DNA from 3 places in the Aeromicrobium erythreum genome. Region 3 is predicted to be linked to each of the others. Evidence: predicted binding sites of a transcription regulator. Region 3 holds the regulator's gene; each other region holds the start of a gene.
What was found. Region 3 encodes HrcA, which represses chaperone genes, less so after heat shock. Its sites were predicted from a motif close to TTGGCACTCGNNNNNNNCGAGTGCCAA; they were not measured.

Region 1 (5,806 bases), 1.7 Mb from region 3:
GACTCAGGGGCGGTCGTCGTAGCTCCAGGCGACGTCGTCGCGCACCACCCGGGCGGGCGTGCCGGCAACGACGCTGTGGGCCGGCACCTTCTGTCCCCGGACCACCGCGCGCATGCCCACGACGGCACCGTCGCCGACGTCGGCGTGGCCCGTGACGACCGCGTCCTTGCACAGCCACACGTGGCGGCCGAGCCGGATGCTCGCGCCGAAGGGGTTGAGCCGCTCCCCTGTGGCGCGGTCCTCGAGCCGGTGCATGTCGTCGGTGGCCACGTAGACGTCGGCCGCCCACAGCTGCTCGGGCAGGGCCACCACGCTGCCACCGTTGCGCGCGTCAACGACCGCGCAGCGGGTGGCGACGAGGGGCCCGTGCAGCACGATGCTGGACCCGCCGCCGCAGTAGACCTCCCCGGCGGTGAGCTCGCAGCCCGCGTCGACGAAGACGGTGGCACCGTCGCCGCCGACGAGGAGCGACGCGATGCTGCGCAGCGCGGACCCGACGGCCACGACGACGTCGCGCACGGGGAACAGGGTCAGCTGCTCGAGCACCTTCGGGGGCAGCAGGGCACCGTCGGCCAGGTAGAGCGCGTTGTCGCAGTCGTGCCACCACGTCGGGACGCCGTCGCGCACCCGGGTCCAGGTCTGCGCGTCGACGGCGTCGACGTCGGCCCCGGCGGCGCGCAGGCGTTCGCGGTGCTCGGGGGCCAGACCCACGTTCGGTTCCACCCGAGCATCCTGCCAGGGCCTGGGCCCGTCACGGTGCGGGACGCTCCACCCGCTCGATCAGCTCGTGCGGCGCCTGCACGCAGTACGACTCGACGAGCAGCTCGCGCAGCTCGTCGAGGTCGGGCTCGTGCAGGGCGTCGTCGAGCACCAGGCCGACGACGTCGCCGCTGCGCCCGACCCGGAAGTACGGCGGGCCGAGGTGCTCGAACGCGGCCACCTCGTCCATCGGGGCACGGAACGTGATCCGGAGCAGGCCGTCCTCGCCCCCGAAGAGGTGCGCGACGTTGGCGCCACGCACGACCCAGCGGACGCCGGTCCAGGCGCGCTCGCGCCGCGCCTCGGGCAGCGGGTCGAGCACGCGCCCGACGCGCTCGAGCCAGACGTCGGGGACGGGTGCGCGAGCCACGTGCCCCACCCTGGCACGGGCCGCCGACATCCGGTCGCGGCACGAGACGCGAGAGGGCCCCGACCGGCGAACCGGTCGGGGCCCTCGTCGTCAGCGGCGAGGCGCAGGGCTCAGAAGCCCATGCCGCCCATGTCGCCCATGTCGGGGGCGCCACCACCGGCCGGAGCGGGCTCCGGCTTGTCGGCGACGACGGCCTCCGTCGTGAGGAACAGCGCCGCGATCGAGGCGGCGTTCTGCAGGGCGGAGCGCGTGACCTTGGCGGGGTCGATGATGCCCTCGCCGATGAGGTCGACGTACTCGCCCGTGGCGGCGTTGAGGCCGTGGCCCGGCTCGAGACCGGCGACCTTCTCCGCCACGACGCCGCCCTCGAGGCCGGCGTTGACCGCGATCTGCTTCAGCGGGGCCGACGCGGCGGTGCGCACGATGTTCGCGCCCGTCGCCTCGTCACCCTCGAGCTGCAGCTTCTCGAACACGGCCGCGGTGGCCTGGACGAGCGCCACGCCGCCGCCGGCGACGATGCCCTCCTCGACGGCCGCCTTCGCGTTGCGCACGGCGTCCTCGATGCGGTGCTTGCGCTCCTTGAGCTCGACCTCGGTGGCCGCGCCGACCTTGATGACGGCCACGCCGCCGGCCAGCTTGGCGAGGCGCTCCTGCAGCTTCTCGCGGTCGTAGTCGGAGTCGCTGTTCTCGATCTCCGCACGGATCTGGTTGACCCGGCCAGCGATCTGGTCCTGCGAGCCGCCGCCCTCGACGATGGTCGTCTCGTCCTTGGTCGTGACGACCTTGCGCGCGGTGCCGAGCAGCGAGATGTCGGCGTTCTCGAGCTTGAGGCCGACCTCCTCGCTGATGACCTCGCCGCCGGTGAGGATGGCGATGTCGGCCAGCATGGCCTTGCGGCGGTCACCGAAGCCGGGGGCCTTGATGGCGACCGACTTGAAGGTGCCGCGCATCTTGTTGACGATCAGGGTGGCCAGCGCCTCGCCCTCGACGTCCTCGGCGATGATCGCGAGCGGCTTGCCCGACTGCATGACCTTCTCGAGCACCGGGACGAAGTCCTTGACCGAGCTGATCTTGCTGTTGACGATGAGGATGTAGGGGTCCTCGAGGACCGTCTCCATGCGCTCGGGGTCGGTGACGAAGTAGCCCGACAGGTGACCCTTGTCGAAGCGCATGCCCTCGGTGAGCTCGAGGTCGAGGCCGAACGTGTTCGACTCCTCGACCGTGATGACGCCCTCCTTGCCGACCTTGTCCATGGCCTCGGCGATGATCTCGCCGACCGTGGTGTCGGCGGCCGAGATGGACGCGGTGGAGGCGATCTGCTCCTTGGTCTCGACGTCCTTGGCCATGCCGAGCAGCTGGCTGCTGATGGCCTCGACGGCGGTCTCGATGCCCTTCTTCAGGCCCATCGGGTTGGCGCCGGCGGCCACGTTGCGCAGACCCTCGCGCACGAGCGCCTGGGCCAGGACGGTGGCCGTCGTGGTGCCGTCGCCGGCGACGTCGTCGGTCTTCTTGGCGACCTCCTTGACGAGCTCGGCGCCGATCTTCTCGTAGGGGTCCTCGAGCTCGATCTCCTTGGCGATGGACACACCGTCGTTGGTGATCGTGGGGGCGCCCCACTTCTTCTCCAGCACGACGTTGCGGCCCTTGGGGCCGAGCGTCACCTTGACGGCGTCGGCAAGCTGGTTCATGCCGCGCTCGAGGCCGCGGCGGGCCTCCTCGTTGAACGCAATGGACTTGGCCATGTGGAACTCTCCGGTTCGACGTGGTTCGGGTGTGACCGGTCGGTGCCCGCGACGGACGAGCCAGGACGCGCGGCGATCCCTTCCCGCCGCCGTCCCGACCCTCACCGGGCCGGTCGGATGTCTAGCACTCTCACTATAGGAGTGCTAACCCAGGACTGGCAATCGGGTGGGGAGAGTGCCAGTTGCGGCGACGTCGCGACGCTAGTCGTCGTCGCCGATGACGAGGCGGGGGAGGCGGTCGCGCCAAGGGCGGCGGGGCGACGGCGACGCGTCGACGTCGAGCAGGGGCGGCGCGGCCGACGGGTCGGGGCGGGGGTCGGGGTCGGCCTCCTGCGCCGCGGCCCGGCGGTCCTGGCGGGCGATCCAGAGGACGGTCAGGACGATGCCCACCACGGGGACGAACGCCGGGATGGCGAGGACCGCCACGGGGTGCGCCGACAGCTCCCCGACCGCTGCGGCACCCGTTCCCATCGCACCAGTCTACGAGCGGCGGCCCGAGGACGGGCTCAGACCGAGAGCAGCAGGTAGATGCCCGTGAAGGTGTAGCCGACCATGAGCACGAGCATCGCGAGCTGGCCGGTGAGGCGGTGCGCGCGCGGCAGCACCTCGAGGGCCTTGTCGTGCGCCGCGACCACCGCCACCACGTGCCCGGCGACGACGAATCCGACCTTGTAGACCGCGAGGAGGTCGGGGTGCTCGGACAGGACGTACGACACCGTGAGCCCGTCGCCTGCGCCGAGCAGCTGCAGCAGGCCGATCACCACGCCCTGACCGCGCTCGACGAGGTAGGTCAGGTAGTGCGCGAAGACGTAGCCGACGACGATCGGCACCAGCGAGTGCGCCATCAGCCCCGGCAGTGCACGACGCTGCGCCGGCGTCACACCGCCCGTCGCCACGGAGGCGGCCACGAACGCCACCGCCACCACCACGCAGAACAGCAGCAGCACGAGCGACGTGGTGAGCGTGGAGTGCGCCGCCGACTGCCAGGCCTGCGACGCGGAGAAGCTGTCGAACGCCGTCGACCCGAGGAGCACCGACACCGCCGCGACGATCCCGGGCGCCACGGGCAGCAGCGGGAGCGAGCGCAGCGGGTTGTGCGGCGCGAAGCGCCGGTCGCGCACCAGCGGCGCGAGCCGCGCCACCACGGCGCTGTACACGTCGAACGGGTCGGCACGGTCGAACCAGCGCGGCCCGAACACGACGCCACCCGCCACCGTCACGACGACGTAGACCGCCACCCACGTGCGCACCGCGTCGACGGAGCCGGCGTCGGGAGAGGCGAGCTCGAGCCACACGAACGCGAACAGCCCGGCCGCCGCAGGCCAGTAGCCCCACGCCGGGCGGTAGACCACGAACCCGTCGGGACGACCCGTGAGCCGACCCACCAGCCACTGGACCGAGCGCCACGGCGACAGGTCCTTCCACACGTGCCCCGCCAGCAGCGCGAGCGGCACCAGCCCCACCCACACGAGGACGTAGAACGCCCCGATGCCCGGGTTCGACGCGTCGTCGGGTCCCAGGAAGAGCGCGCCCAGGAACCACGCGGCCAGCAGCAGACCCACGACCGCCAACCACGGTCGACGTCGCGGCTCGTCAGCCCCGCCGGGCTGCTCCGCCGCAGGCTGGAGCCGCGGCTCCTTCCAGGCGAACGCGAGCACGGCGAAGGAGATCGTCAGGGCCCAGCTCGCGCCCACGACGGCGTACAGGAACGGCACGGGCAGGTCGGTCGAGCCGCCCACGCCGTGCTGCGGCAGCAGGTCGAGCACGGTCAGGGCCGGACGACGAGCTGGACGATGGTCGCGTGGGTCTCGTGCGACTCCACCGCCACCTGGCCCGGACGATCGAGGGTGAACGTGCGCGACACCGTCTCACCCGGCTGCACGTCGATGCTCACCTCCGGGTCGGAGTGCACGTGCACCTCGTCAGCCACCTCGGCCGTCACGGTCAGCGTGACCGGCTCGCCGACCTTCACCTTCACCCGCTTGCCGCGGGGCTGCGGTCCGTCGGCGGTGAGCCTCACCTCCACCGTCACGCCCTCGGAGTCCGGCGTCGCGCTCGTCGGGGGTGTGCCGGACGCCGTCGCGGTGGCGGTCGCCGACGGGGTCGACGACGTCGACGCGTCGGGGACGTCCTCCCCCGCGCCGCAGCCGGCGAGCAGCAGGGCCCCGAGCACGCACCCGGCCCACGTGGTCCTCATCGATCTCTCCTGTCGTCGTCGGTCTCGTCGGGGGCATCGTCGTCGGGGCGGAACGCACGCTCGATCAGCTCACGCTCCTCGGCCTCGTCCCGACGGTCCTTGCGGGCGATGTGGAGCACGACGGCCACGACCACGATGGCCGGCACGAAGGCCGGGATCGCGACGAGGGCCGCGTGGTGCGCCCACAGCACCTCCCCGGGCGTCACGCCCGGCCGGCCCCGCTGCCCTCGTCGACGCCGTCGCCGCCACCGGGTCCGGACTCGAGCTCCTCGCGGCGCCGCCGACCCTCGCGGGCGATCGCGCCGGAGACCCGGGCCACGGCCACGCTGATGCCCGCCAGGATGGCCAGGCTGCAGACGAGGACCACGAGGTTCGCAGCACCCCAGAGCCAGGGCGACGTGTCGAGCTCGCGCTCACGCTGCAGGATCGTGATCTCCGGGACGAAGTCGCGCGTCATCTCGGCCTCGGCCGGCACCTCCTCCGCACCCAGCGCCTCGTCGGCGGGCAGGAAGATGGGGGCCGCGGTGAGCATGCGTCCGTCCTGGACGCGCAGGAGCGTCTTCCAGCTGCCGCCGATCGGGACCGGGCTCGTGGTCTCCCACGAGTCGGGCCCGGTGCGACGCAGCTGCTGCGTGACCACGCCCGCGCCGCCGCCCTGCCAGGCGGTGATCTGCACCCAGGTCGGGTGCGCGTCGACGAGACCCTCGGTGGTGGTGGCCTGCACCATGACCTCGGGCT
Region 2 (5,806 bases), 1.7 Mb from region 3:
CAGGCGCGGTTGCGGAACGTGGTGCCCTCGCTCACCGACGGCAGGGCGGTGCACAGACGCTCGACGTCGGCGAGGGTGGGCACGGGTCCAGCGTCGTGCGGGGCGGTCGGCCCGTCGACCCTCGCCGAGCCTCGTCGACCCCTCTCCCCCACCCCAGGACGCGACGAGGCCCGCCGTCCCGGGTGGGACGACGGGCCTCGGTCGTGGTGCGGCTGACTCAGTGGCTGTGCCCGGCGTGGGCGTCACCCTCGTCGTCGGCGGGCTTGTCGGCCACGAGCGTCTCGGTCGTGAGCAGCATGGCGGTGATCGACGCGGCGTTGGCCAGCGCGGAGCGCGTGACCTTGACCGGGTCGAGGATGCCCTGCGCGAGCAGGTCGCCGTACTCGCCGGTGGCGGCGTTGTAGCCCTCGCCGCTCTCGCGGACCTTGGACACGACGACCTCGCCGGAGACGCCGCCGTTGCGGGCGATCCACTCCAGCGGGGCGTCGGCGCCGATGCGCACGATGCGCACGCCGACACCCTCGTCGCCGGTGAGGCCGAGGTCGTCGTCGAGCACGGACACGGCGTGGACGAGGGCGGAGCCGCCGCCGGCGACGATGCCCTCCTCGATGGCCGCGCGGGTCGCCGAGACGGCGTCCTCGATGCGGTGCTTCTTCTCCTTCAGCTCCACCTCGGTGGCGGCGCCGACCTGGATGACGCACACGCCGCCGGCCAGCTTCGCGAGCCGCTCCTGCAGCTTCTCGCGGTCCCAGTCGGAGTCGGTGAGCTCGATCTCGGCCTTGATCTGGTTGACGCGGCCCTCGACCTCGGCAGCGTCGCCGCCGCCGTCGATGATCGTCGTGTCGTCCTTGGTGACGACCACGCGTCGGGCGGTGCCGAGCACCTCGAGGCCGACCTGGTCGAGCTTGAGGCCGACGTCGGGGGTGACGACGGTCGCGCCGGTGAGGGTCGCGATGTCCTGGAGCATCGCCTTGCGGCGGTCGCCGAACGCGGGCGCCTTGACGGCGACCGAGGTGAACGTGCCGCGGATCTTGTTGACGACCAGGGTCGAGAGCGCCTCGCCCTCGACGTCCTCGGCGATGATGAACAGGCTCTTGTTGGCCGCGATGACCTTCTCCAGCAGCGGGAGCAGCTCGGCGACCGAGCTGATCTTGCCCTGGTTGACGAGCACGTAGGGGTCGTCGAGGACGGACTCCATGCGCTCGGTGTCGGTGACCATGTAGGGCGACAGGTAGCCCTTGTCGAACTGCATGCCCTCGGTGAAGTCGAGCTGCGTGCCGAGGGAGTTGGACTCCTCGACGGTGATGACGCCGTCCTTGCCGACCTTGTCGAACGCCTCGGCGATGAGCTCGCCGATGTGCGCGTCGCGCGAGGAGACGGTGGCGACGTCGGTCATGTCCTTGATGTCGTCGACGTCGCGGGCGACCTCGTGCAGGCGCTCGGAGACGGCCTTGACGGCGGCCTCGATGCCCTTCTTGAGGCCGACCGGGTTGGCGCCGGCGGCGACGGCGCGCAGGCCCTCGTGGACCATCGCCTGGGCGAGCACGGTGGCCGTGGTGGTGCCGTCACCGGCGACGTCGTTCGTCTTGGTGGCGACCTCCTTGGCGAGCTGGGCGCCGAGGTTCTCGAACGGGTCGTCGAGCTCGACCTCACGGGCGACGGTGACGCCGTCGTTCGTGATGGTGGGGGCGCCCCACTTCTTGTCGAGCACGACGTAGCGGCCCTTGGGGCCGAGGGTGACCTTGACGGTGTTCGCGAGGGCGTCGACGCCGCGCTCGAGCGCGCGGCGTGCGTCCTCGTCGAACTCGAGGATCTTGGGCATGGTGATGCCTTCCTACGAAACGACTGAATGGTGGTGTCCGGCGAGAGCCGGAGGTGGCGCGTCAGCACGGTCCTGACGCGCATGGGACCCGACCGGCAAGGCGCGCGAGCGACGGCGACCCGTTCTTGGTCGCCGAGCGAGCAGCAACGCCGCCGGTCGGGAGCCCAGGTGCGTCAGGAGACGACGGCGAGGACGTCGCGGGCAGAGAGGATGAGGAACTCCTCGCCCGAGTACTTGACCTCGGTTCCGCCGTACTTGCTGAAGATGACCTTGTCGCCGACGTTGACGTCGAGCGGGACGCGGTTGCCGGAGTCGTCGATGCGGCCGGGGCCGACGGCGACGACCTCGCCCTCCTGGGGCTTCTCCTTGGCGGTGTCCGGGATGACGAGCCCGGAGGCGGTAGTCTGCTCGGCCTCGACGGCCTTGATGACGAGACGATCCTCGAGCGGCTTGATGGTGACCGACACTGGTCGACCTCCCCTTCAACGATGTGGTGAGTGACGGATGTACGTGATGGGTGTGCACGCCGTCGCGGGGGCCGTGCACGGGTTGGCAGTCTCAGGGTTCGAGTGCCAGTTCAGAATCTAGCACTCACCCCTCTCGAGTGCTAAGGGGTGTTCGCGGGCGGCGGACACGCGTCGTTGGGCCCGGCGGGGGTGCCGGGCCGTGGGCGGCGGGATGCCCGGCCTGCCACGATGGCGTCGTGGACCTGGTGACGTTCGAGCGGCTGCAGACCGACGAGGGCCGGGCCCTGGTGGCGGAGGTGCACGAGCGCGCGGGCCGGGAGTCCGATCTCGCGCTCGGCACGCGGCTGCGCAAGGTGCACGACGTGGAGCTGGTGGCGGCGGCGGTGACGCAGAACCACCTGCGGGGGCTGGCGCGGGCCAAGCTGGGCGACGACGCGGCGGGCATGTTCTTCACGCACGACGCGCTGCAGCAGGCGACGCGTGGCGCGGTCGCGACGCTGCGCGCCGAGCGTCTGGCTGCGTCGGGGGCGTCCGCGGTGCTCGACCTCGGCTGCGGCATCGGCTCCGACCTCGTCGCGTTCGCGCGAGCTGGGCTGCGGGTGCGCGGTGTCGAGCGCGACCCGGTGCGTGCCGCGATCGCGTCGGCGAACCTGCGCGCGCTCGGGCTCGAGGGTGAGGTGGTGTGCGCCGACGCGGCCGACGTCGTGCCGACCGCGTCGGAGGTGGTGTTCCTCGACCCCGCCCGTCGCGACGACCGTGGTCGGGTGTTCGACCCGGAGGCGATGAGTCCGCCGTGGTCGGTGGTCGAGGAGCACCTGGCGGGGCGCGCCGTGGTGAAGACGCTGCCGGGGATCCCGCACGCGCTCGTCCCCGACGGCGTGGAGGCGCAGTGGGTCAGCGACGGGGGCGACCTCGTCGAGGCGTGCCTGTGGGGCGCGGGGCTCGACCTGACCGACCGCGCGCCGCGGCGGGCGTCGGCGCTGCCGGGTCCGCACGTGCTGAGCGGCGACGGGGCGCCCGGTGACGTCGGGGAGCTCGGCGGCTGGCTGCACGAGCCCGACGACGCGGTGATCCGCTCCGGCCTGGTGGGGGCGCTGGCCGAGGAGGTCGACGGGCAGCTGGTCGACCCGCGGATCGCGTGGGTGACGACCGACGTCGAGGTGCGGCACCCGCTGGCCCGATCGTTCCGCGTCGTGGCGGAGCTGCCGTTCCGCGAGAAGCAGCTGAAGGCCGCCTTGGTCGCGCGCGACGTCGGCACCCTGACCGTGAAGAAGCGCGGCGTCGACGTCGTGCCCGAGGTGCTCGTGCGCCGCCTGCGCCTGAAGGGCTCGCAGCGCGCCACGGTCGTGCTGACGCGCGTGGACGACAAGGCCGTCGCCCTCCTCGTCGACCCCCTCCCCCGCTGACCGTCGTCGCGCAGGGCCCGCGCGGACCCCGCAGCACAGGACCGTTTGCGTGGGGCCCCACGTGAACCGGCTCGCCCCACCGCAAACATGCGCCTGATCCGCACGTTTGCGTGGGGCCCCACGCAAACGTGCTCACGGCGTGGGGGTGGGGCGGGCGGGCCTAGGGTGGGGGCGTGCGCATCGACCTGAACGCCGACGTCGCCGAGTCGCCGGACGACCTCGCCCTCCTCGACGTGGTCACGAGCGCGAACGTCTGCTGCGGGGCCTACGCGGGGGGCGAGGAGCTCATGCTCGACGCGTGCGAGCGTGCCGTCGAGCGGGGGGTCGTCGTGGGCGCACAGGTCGGCTACCCCGACCGCGAGGGGTTCGGCCGACGACCGCAGGAGCCGACCGACGACGAGCTCGTCGCGACCCTGCGCGAGCAGCTCGACCTGCTCGCCGAGGTCGCCGACGCCGTGGGCGCGCGCGTGGCCTACGTCAAGCCGCACGGCGCGCTCTACAACACCGTCGTGCACGACGAGCGGCAGGCGGCGGCGGTCGTCGAGGCGGTGGCGCCGTACGGCCTCCCGCTGCTCGGCCTGCCGGGCGCCGCGAGTCTCCGCCTGGCCGCCGCCGACGGGCTGCAGGTCGTCACCGAGGGCTTCGCCGACCGTGCCTACACGCCCGACGGGCTCCTGATGCCGCGCTCCGAGCCGGGCGCCGTGCTCACCGACGTCGACGCGGTCGCCGCCCAGGCGCTGCGCCTCGCCCCGCAGGTCGACTCGCTCTGCGTGCACGGCGACTCCCCCGGCGCCCTCGACCTCGCGCGTGCGGTGCGTGCCGCGCTGGCCGACGCCGGGCACCACGTCACGCCCTTCGCATGAGGGTGCTGGCGTGCGGGGACGACGCGGTCCTGCTCGACTGCGCCGACCTCGACGACGCCCGCCGACGCCACGCGGCGCTCGTCGACCACCCCTACGTGACGGAGGCGGTGCTCGGCGCGCGCACCGTGCTGCTCCGCGGCCACCCCGCGACCCTGCGCACGCTCGCCAGGAGCACCCCGCCGGCGGACGACGTCGCCCCACCCGACGCCCGCGAGCACGTCGTGCCGGTCCGCTACGACGGCCCCGACCTCGCCGACGTCGCGCAGCGCACCGGTCTCGACGAGGACGCGGTGGTGACCGCGCACACCGGCACGCCCTGGACGGTCGCGTTCGGCGGGTTCGCGCCCGGCTTCGCCTACCTGGTGGGCGGCGACCCCCGCCTCGTCGTGCCACGTCGCGCGACGCCCCGCGCCAGCGTCCCGGCGGGCGCCGTCGGTCTCGCCGGGGAGTTCAGCGGCATCTACCCCCGCGCGTCTCCCGGGGGGTGGCAGCTGCTCGGCACCACCGACGTGACTCTCTTCGACCTCGCACGCACGCCCGCCGCCCTCCTCGCGCCGGGCGACACCGTGCGCTTCACCGTCGCTGACCGTGACGTTCCGGCCCCCGACGACACCGATCCGGGGCCACATCGTCACGGTCAGCGGCGTGGGGAGGCGTCGTGAGCCTGACAGTGATCTCGGCGGGCCCGCTCACGCTCGTCGAGGACGACGGCCGACCCAGCCTGGCGAGCCAAGGCGTGGGGCCCTCCGGCGCCTTCGACCGACGCGCGACGCACCAGGCGCGGGCGCTCGTCGGCGACGCCGGGCGTGGCACCGCCGTCCTCGAGGTGCTCGGTGGCGGGCTCGTCCTGCGCGCCGACGCGGCCCATGTCGTCGCGGTGACCGGCGCGGTCGGCGCGGTGCTCGTCGACGCGACCCCGGTCGACCACGGCCGACCGCTGGTCCTGCGCGCGGGGCAGGTGCTGGAGCTCGGCGGGGTCGAGGTCGGCCTGCGGGCCTACGTGGCCGTGGGCGGCGGCCTCGACGTGCCCCCGACACTCGGCTCGCGCAGCGCCGACGTGCTCGCCCGCCTCGGGCCAGCCGCCCTGGCCGACGGCGACGTCCTGGAGGTCGGGAGCCCGCGGGTGCCGCACGGCGGACCGCCCGTCCCGAGCCTCCTCACGCCCGGCACCACGACGGTCGACGTCGTGCTCGGCCCCCGCGACGACTGGTTCACCCGCGATGCGCTGGCCGGCTTCCTGGGCACCGC
Region 3 (5,806 bases):
GGCTGACGAAGAACCGTCTGGTGGCACGCCCGCCGGGTACCGACGCGGCCCGCACGTGGGGCCGGGCGGCCCGGGCGGCCGGCGTCCCGGTGCGCAGCTACGCCCCGCGTCGCGGCGACGTCGCCTGGTGGGACGCCTACAAGGGCTACTCCGGGGAGAAGGGCCACGTCGCGATCGTCGAGCGGGTCCGCGCCGACGGGTCGATCGTGGTCTCGGAGGACAACATGAACGGCACGTTCATGTGGCGCGTCGTGCGGCGCGGCTCGGCGTGGCCGTCGGGCTTCGTCCGCTACCCGACGTCGGACGGCTCGCCGTCGGGGCTGCTCGAGTCGATGAGGTCCGAGGACGGCAAGGTGTCGGTCAGCGGCATGGCCAGCGAGCCCGACCGGTGGGGCAAGGACGTCGACTACACCGTGGCGCTCGGCGCACCGCTCGACGCGGCGAACGGGGTGCGACCCGTCGAGACGTTCTCGTTCAGCACCGCCTACTACAAGTTCACGTGGCGGCGCACCGTGCAGACGAGGGGACCGGTGCGGGCCTACCTGTACGCGCACAACACCGAGCGCACGCGGGGCAAGGACACGCTGCTCGGTGTCGCGACCCTCGACCTCGTCGAGGACGGGAACGTGCTCGGACGCGTGCTGCCGCGGACGGAGTGGCTCACGCCCACCCCGGCGCCGACCCCGACCGTGCCGACGGTGCAGTCGGTGCTGCAGGACTGAGGGAGGCGCGACGGCCCGGGACCACCTGGTCCCGGGCCGTCTCGCTGCCCAGGCACCGACGGTACGGCGAGGAGCCGCCCGTTACGGGGCGGTGACGAAGTCGATGAGCTCCTCGACGCGACCGAGGAACTCCGGCTCCAGGTCGGTCCAGGAGTCGACCCGGGAGAGGATGTGCTGCCACGCGCGGGCCACGTCGGCCTGCTCGGCGTGCGGCCAGCCGAACGCGGCGCACACCCCGCGCTTCCACTCCAGGTGGCGCGGGACGACCGGCCACGCGGCGACGCCGAGCCGGGCGGGCTTCACGGCCTGCCAGACGTCGACGTACGGGTGGCCGACGACGAGCACGTGGGGTCGGCCGGACAGCCTGGCCGCGATGCGCGACTCCTTCGAGCCGGGCACGAGGTGGTCCACCAGGATCCCGAGCCGGCGGTCGGGGCCCGGGTCGAAGTCGTCGACCACGCCCACCAGGTCGTCGACGCCGTGCAGCATCTCCACGGCGACGCCCTCGACACGCAGGTCGTCGCCCCAGACCTTCTCGACCAGCTCGGCGTCGTGCTTGCCCTCCACGAGGATCCGGCTCGGCAGGGCCACGCGCGCCCGCTGCCCGGCCACCGCACGCGATCCCGACGCCGTGCGGGCGGGCTGCCGCGGGGCGGCGCCGGACGGGGCGACCAGCACCACCGGCCTGCCCTCGAGCAGGAAGCCCGGTCCGAGGGGGAAGACCTTGATCTTGAGGCGCCGGTCCTCCAGGGCCACGGTGCCGAGGTCGCGCTCGACACGCACCACCTCGCCGCACCAGCCCGTCGTGACCTCCTCGACGACCATCCCGAGCTCGGCGGGCACCTCGGTCGAGCGCCCGCGCGGGGGCGCCTTCCAGTCGCCGGCGAGCACGTCGTCGCCGTAGCGACCCCACCCTCGGGTCTCAGCCATGGAGCACGCCCAGCAAGGTCTGGTGGAACGCCTCGAGGTCGTCGCGGCCGATCTCGCCGCTGCTCGTGAGGATCCGCGTGGACGAGCGGGTCAGCCCGACGGCGAGGTCGACGGCCTGCGCCCAGCTGGGCCGCGCGGTGCTCGGCACGACGTCGAGGGGCGGGACGAGGTCGCCGAGGGCCACGGTGTCGCCGTCGGGGACGACGAGCACCAGCTCGCCGCCGACGGGGCCGTGCCCCAGGTGCACCACCTCGACGAAGAGGTCGCCGAGGTCGGCGGCCCACACCGAGCTCAGCGTGCCGCCGCGCGACTCGTGCAGGAGGAACGTGCCGTCGGAGAGCGTCACCCGGCGCGGCCGGTACGTCAGGGTGCGCGAGCGACCCGCGACCGAGACGACCTCACCCTCGCTCCCGATTGCTCCCACGGCGCTAGACTGGCACTTGCGCCTGGTGAGTGCCAAAGCGCCACGCCGCGCCGACGGACCCCGTCTGCGCCGTGCGCGCCCGAGGCCGTCCGGCGTCGTCGCACCCGAGCCACGCACCGTCCAGCCGAGACCGTCCCAGAGGAGGAGAGCGCCGTGCCGGAGGACCGTCGTCTCCCGTCCGAGGACCGTCGCCTGGAGGTCCTGCGCGCCATCGTCGAGGACTACGTCGAGACCCAGGAGCCGGTCGGCTCCCGCGCCCTCGTCGAGCGTCACCAGCTCGGCGTCTCGCCGGCCACCATCCGCAACGACATGGCCGTGCTGGAGGAGGAGGGGCTCATCGCCCAGCCCCACACGAGCGCGGGTCGCGTGCCCACCGACAAGGGGTACCGGCTGTTCGTCGACCGGCTCTCGCAGGTCAAGGCGCTCACGTCGCCCGAGCGTCGCGCGATCGAGACGTTCCTGGGCGGCGCCGTCGACGTCGACGACGTCGTGCAGCGCAGCGTCAAGGTGCTCGCCCAGCTCACCAACCAGGTCGCGATCGTGCAGTACCCGTCGCTGACCCGATCCACGGTGCGTCACGTCGAGGTCGTGGCGCTCGAGGGCGCCCGCGTGCTCGTGGTCGTCATCACCAGCAGCGGTCGCGTCGAGCAGCGCATCGTCGAGCTCGAGGCCACGCCGGGCGACGGTCTGCTGTCCGACGTCCGCTCGCGCATCATGACGGCGGCGGTGGGCCAGCGCCTGCCCGAGGCGTCGCTGCGCCTCGCCGACGTGATCGGCACGTTCGCGCCCGCCGACCGCCCCCTCGTGACCTCCGTGGTCACGACGCTCACCCACGTGTTCTCCGACGAGCGCAGCGACGAGCGCGTGGCCGTCGGCGGCACCGCGAACCTCGCGCGCTTCGGTCGCGACTTCGACACCTCCATCCGCCCCGTGCTGGAGGCGCTGGAGGAGCAGGTCGTGCTGCTGAAGCTGCTCGGCGAGGCCACCACCGACCCCACCGTGCGCATCGGTCTGGAGACCGGCACCGAGGGACTGCCCGGCACGGCGGTCGTCTCGTCGGCGTACGGCACCTCCGAGCAGGCGCTGGCGATGCTCGGCACGCTCGGACCCACCCGCATGGACTACCCCGGAACCATGGCCGCCGTCGGCGCGGTCGCCCGCTACGTCGGGCGACAGCTCGCGGACGGCTGAACAGGACGAAGGACGTATGGCACAGGACTACTACGCGCTGCTCGGCGTCTCCCGGTCGGCGACGCCCGAGGAGATGAAGAAGGCGTACCGCAAGCTGGCGCGCCAGCTGCACCCCGACGTGAACGACGCCCCCGACGCCGCCGACCGCTTCAAGGAGGTCACCACCGCGTACGAGGTGCTGTCGGACCCCCAGAAGCGTGCCGTGTACGACCGCGGCGGCAACCCGCTCGGCGGCGGGGGTGGCGCGGGCGGCTTCGGCGGGGGCGCCGGGTTCAGCTTCGACGACATCATGGACGCTTTCTTCGGCGGTGGTGGCAGCAGCAGCCGTGGTCCGCGCTCGCGTGTGCAGCGGGGGCAGGACGCGCTGCTGCGTCTGCAGGTCGACCTCGCCGAGGCTGCGTTCGGCGTCACGCGCGAGATCAAGGTCGACACCGCCGTGGTCTGCGAGCGCTGCTCGGGCAGCGGCGCCGAGGACGACTCGGCGACGGTCACCTGCGGCACGTGTCACGGCCACGGCGAGGTGCAGCAGGTCCAGCGCACGCCGCTCGGCAGCGTCCGCACGGCCCGCCCGTGCCCGACCTGCCACGGGTTCGGCACCGTCATCCAGGACCCCTGCCACGAGTGCCACGGCGACGGCCGCGTCCGCTCGCGCCGCTCGATCACGGTCTCGATCCCGGCCGGCGTCGACCAGGGCACCCGCATCCAGCTCGCCGGCGAGGGGGAGGTCGGCCCGGGCGGGGGTCCGGCGGGCGACCTCTACATCGAGGTCGAGGTGGCTCGCCACCCCGTCTTCACCCGCAAGGGCGACCAGCTGCGCTGCCAGGTGACGCTGCCCATGACGGCCGCCGCGCTCGGCACGCACGTCGACCTGCCGACCCTCGAGGCCGACCTCGTCGACGAGGACGGACCGGAGGTCGTCGGGCTCGAGGTGCCGGCCGGCATCCAGTCGGGCGAGACGCTCACGCTGCGCGGCCAGGGCGTGCCGCGCCTGCGGGGACCGGGTCGCGGCGACCTCGTCGTCGAGATCGTCGTGCAGACCCCGGACGAGCTCGACGACGCGCAGCGCGACCTGCTGAAGCAGCTGGCCGCCCTGCGCGACGAGGAGCGTCCCGAGGCGCAGCTCGGCAGCACCCACCGCGGCAGCGTCTTCGGCCGCATCAAGGACGCCTTCCGCTGAGTGGCGGCCTCGTCGCGGGCCGCCGGGTGCGGTAGGAAGGGACCATGAGCCCCAGCGCCGACTGCCTGTTCTGCAAGATCGTCGAGGGCGAGGTGCCCGCCGACGTCGTCGCGCAGGACGAGCACGCCGTGGCGTTCCGCGACATCAGCCCGCAGGCACCCACGCACGTGCTCGTCATCCCGCGCGTGCACCAGCCCGATGTCGGCAGCCTGGCCGAGGCCGAGCCGGAGGCGGCCGTGGGCCTGCTGCGCCTGGCCCGCCGCGTCGCCGACGAGGCGGGCGGCTCCTACCGGCTCGTCTTCAACACCGGTGCCGACGCGCACCAGACGGTGTTCCACTGCCACGGGCACGTGCTCGCCGGGCGCTCGCTCGGCTGGCCGCCGGGCTGAGCGCACGGGCGCCGCGGTCCGGCGCTGTCGACGTGTCGGCGCACCCCCGTACCATGGGGGCACACATGACTCCTGATTCTCCCGGGGACCAGCGTCCCCACACGTTCACCGTCCCGACCAGCATCGACACCGTCTCCCTCTACGGACCGGGCGACGAGTACCTGCGCATCGTCGAGGACGCGTTCGACGCGGCGGTCCACGCGCGGGGCAACCAGCTGACCGTCACCGGCGCCCCGGCCGAGGTCGCGCTCGTCGAGCGGCTGCTCGACGAGCTCGTCGCCATCGTGCGCACGGGCCAGGGACTCACCGCCGAGACCGTCGAGCGCTCCATCGGCATGCTGCGCACCGAGACGCAGGAGCGCCCGGCCGAGGTGCTCAGCCTCAACATCCTCAGCAACCGGGGCCGCACCATCCGGCCGAAGACGCTGAACCAGAAGAAGTACGTCGACGCGATCGACCAGAACACGATCGTCTTCGGCATCGGCCCGGCCGGTACGGGCAAGACCTACCTCGCGATGGCCAAGGCCGTCCAGGCGCTGCAGGCCAAGGAGATCACCCGCATCATCCTGACCCGACCCGCCGTCGAGGCGGGGGAGCGGCTGGGCTACCTGCCCGGCACGCTGAGCGAGAAGATCGACCCGTACCTTCGCCCGCTGTACGACGCGCTGCACGACATGCTCGACCCCGAGACGATCCCCAAGCTCCTCACGAGCGGTACCATCGAGATCGCCCCGCTGGCCTACATGCGCGGCCGCACGCTCCAGGACGCCTTCATCATCCTCGACGAGGCGCAGAACACCACCCCCGAGCAGATGAAGATGTTCCTGACCCGGCTCGGCTTCGGCTCGCAGATCGTGGTCACCGGCGACGTGAGCCAGGTCGACCTCCCGTCGGGCCAGAAGAGCGGCCTGCGGGTCGTGCGCGACATCCTCGCGGACGTCAAGGACATCCACTTCGCGACGCTGACCTCGAG

Region 1: the regulator HrcA is predicted to act here: its motif matches at 2,993-3,019, upstream of groL (chaperonin GroEL).
Region 2: the regulator HrcA is predicted to act here: its motif matches at 2,407-2,433, upstream of groES (co-chaperone GroES).

Annotation. Positions count from the first base shown of each region.
Region 1 covers NZ_CP011502.1:477,962-483,767, reverse strand. Annotated here, with positions in the region: gene Aeryth_RS02330 (acyltransferase) at 4-723, opposite strand; gene Aeryth_RS02325 (MmcQ/YjbR family DNA-binding protein) at 752-1,129, opposite strand; gene groL (chaperonin GroEL) at 1,240-2,871, opposite strand; gene Aeryth_RS02315 (hypothetical protein) at 3,073-3,342, opposite strand; gene Aeryth_RS02310 (hypothetical protein) at 3,378-4,637, opposite strand; gene Aeryth_RS17800 (cupredoxin domain-containing protein) at 4,640-5,068, opposite strand; gene Aeryth_RS02300 (hypothetical protein) at 5,065-5,274, opposite strand; gene Aeryth_RS02295 (hypothetical protein) at 5,271-5,806, opposite strand, start outside.
Region 2 covers NZ_CP011502.1:487,775-493,580, reverse strand. Annotated here, with positions in the region: gene Aeryth_RS02385 (MmcQ/YjbR family DNA-binding protein) at 1-83, opposite strand, end outside; gene groL (chaperonin GroEL) at 218-1,822, opposite strand; gene groES (co-chaperone GroES) at 1,996-2,289, opposite strand; gene Aeryth_RS02370 (THUMP-like domain-containing protein) at 2,526-3,695, shown strand; gene Aeryth_RS02365 (5-oxoprolinase subunit PxpA) at 3,869-4,558, shown strand; gene Aeryth_RS02360 (5-oxoprolinase subunit B family protein) at 4,555-5,220, shown strand; gene Aeryth_RS02355 (5-oxoprolinase subunit C family protein) at 5,217-5,806, shown strand, end outside.
Region 3 covers NZ_CP011502.1:2,445,188-2,450,993, reverse strand. Annotated here, with positions in the region: gene Aeryth_RS11615 (CHAP domain-containing protein) at 1-722, shown strand, start outside; gene Aeryth_RS11610 (DUF3097 domain-containing protein) at 804-1,652, opposite strand; gene Aeryth_RS18335 (hypothetical protein) at 1,645-2,076, opposite strand; gene hrcA (heat-inducible transcriptional repressor HrcA) at 2,230-3,267, shown strand; gene dnaJ (molecular chaperone DnaJ) at 3,284-4,444, shown strand; gene Aeryth_RS11590 (histidine triad nucleotide-binding protein) at 4,489-4,833, shown strand; gene Aeryth_RS11585 (PhoH family protein) at 4,899-5,806, shown strand, end outside.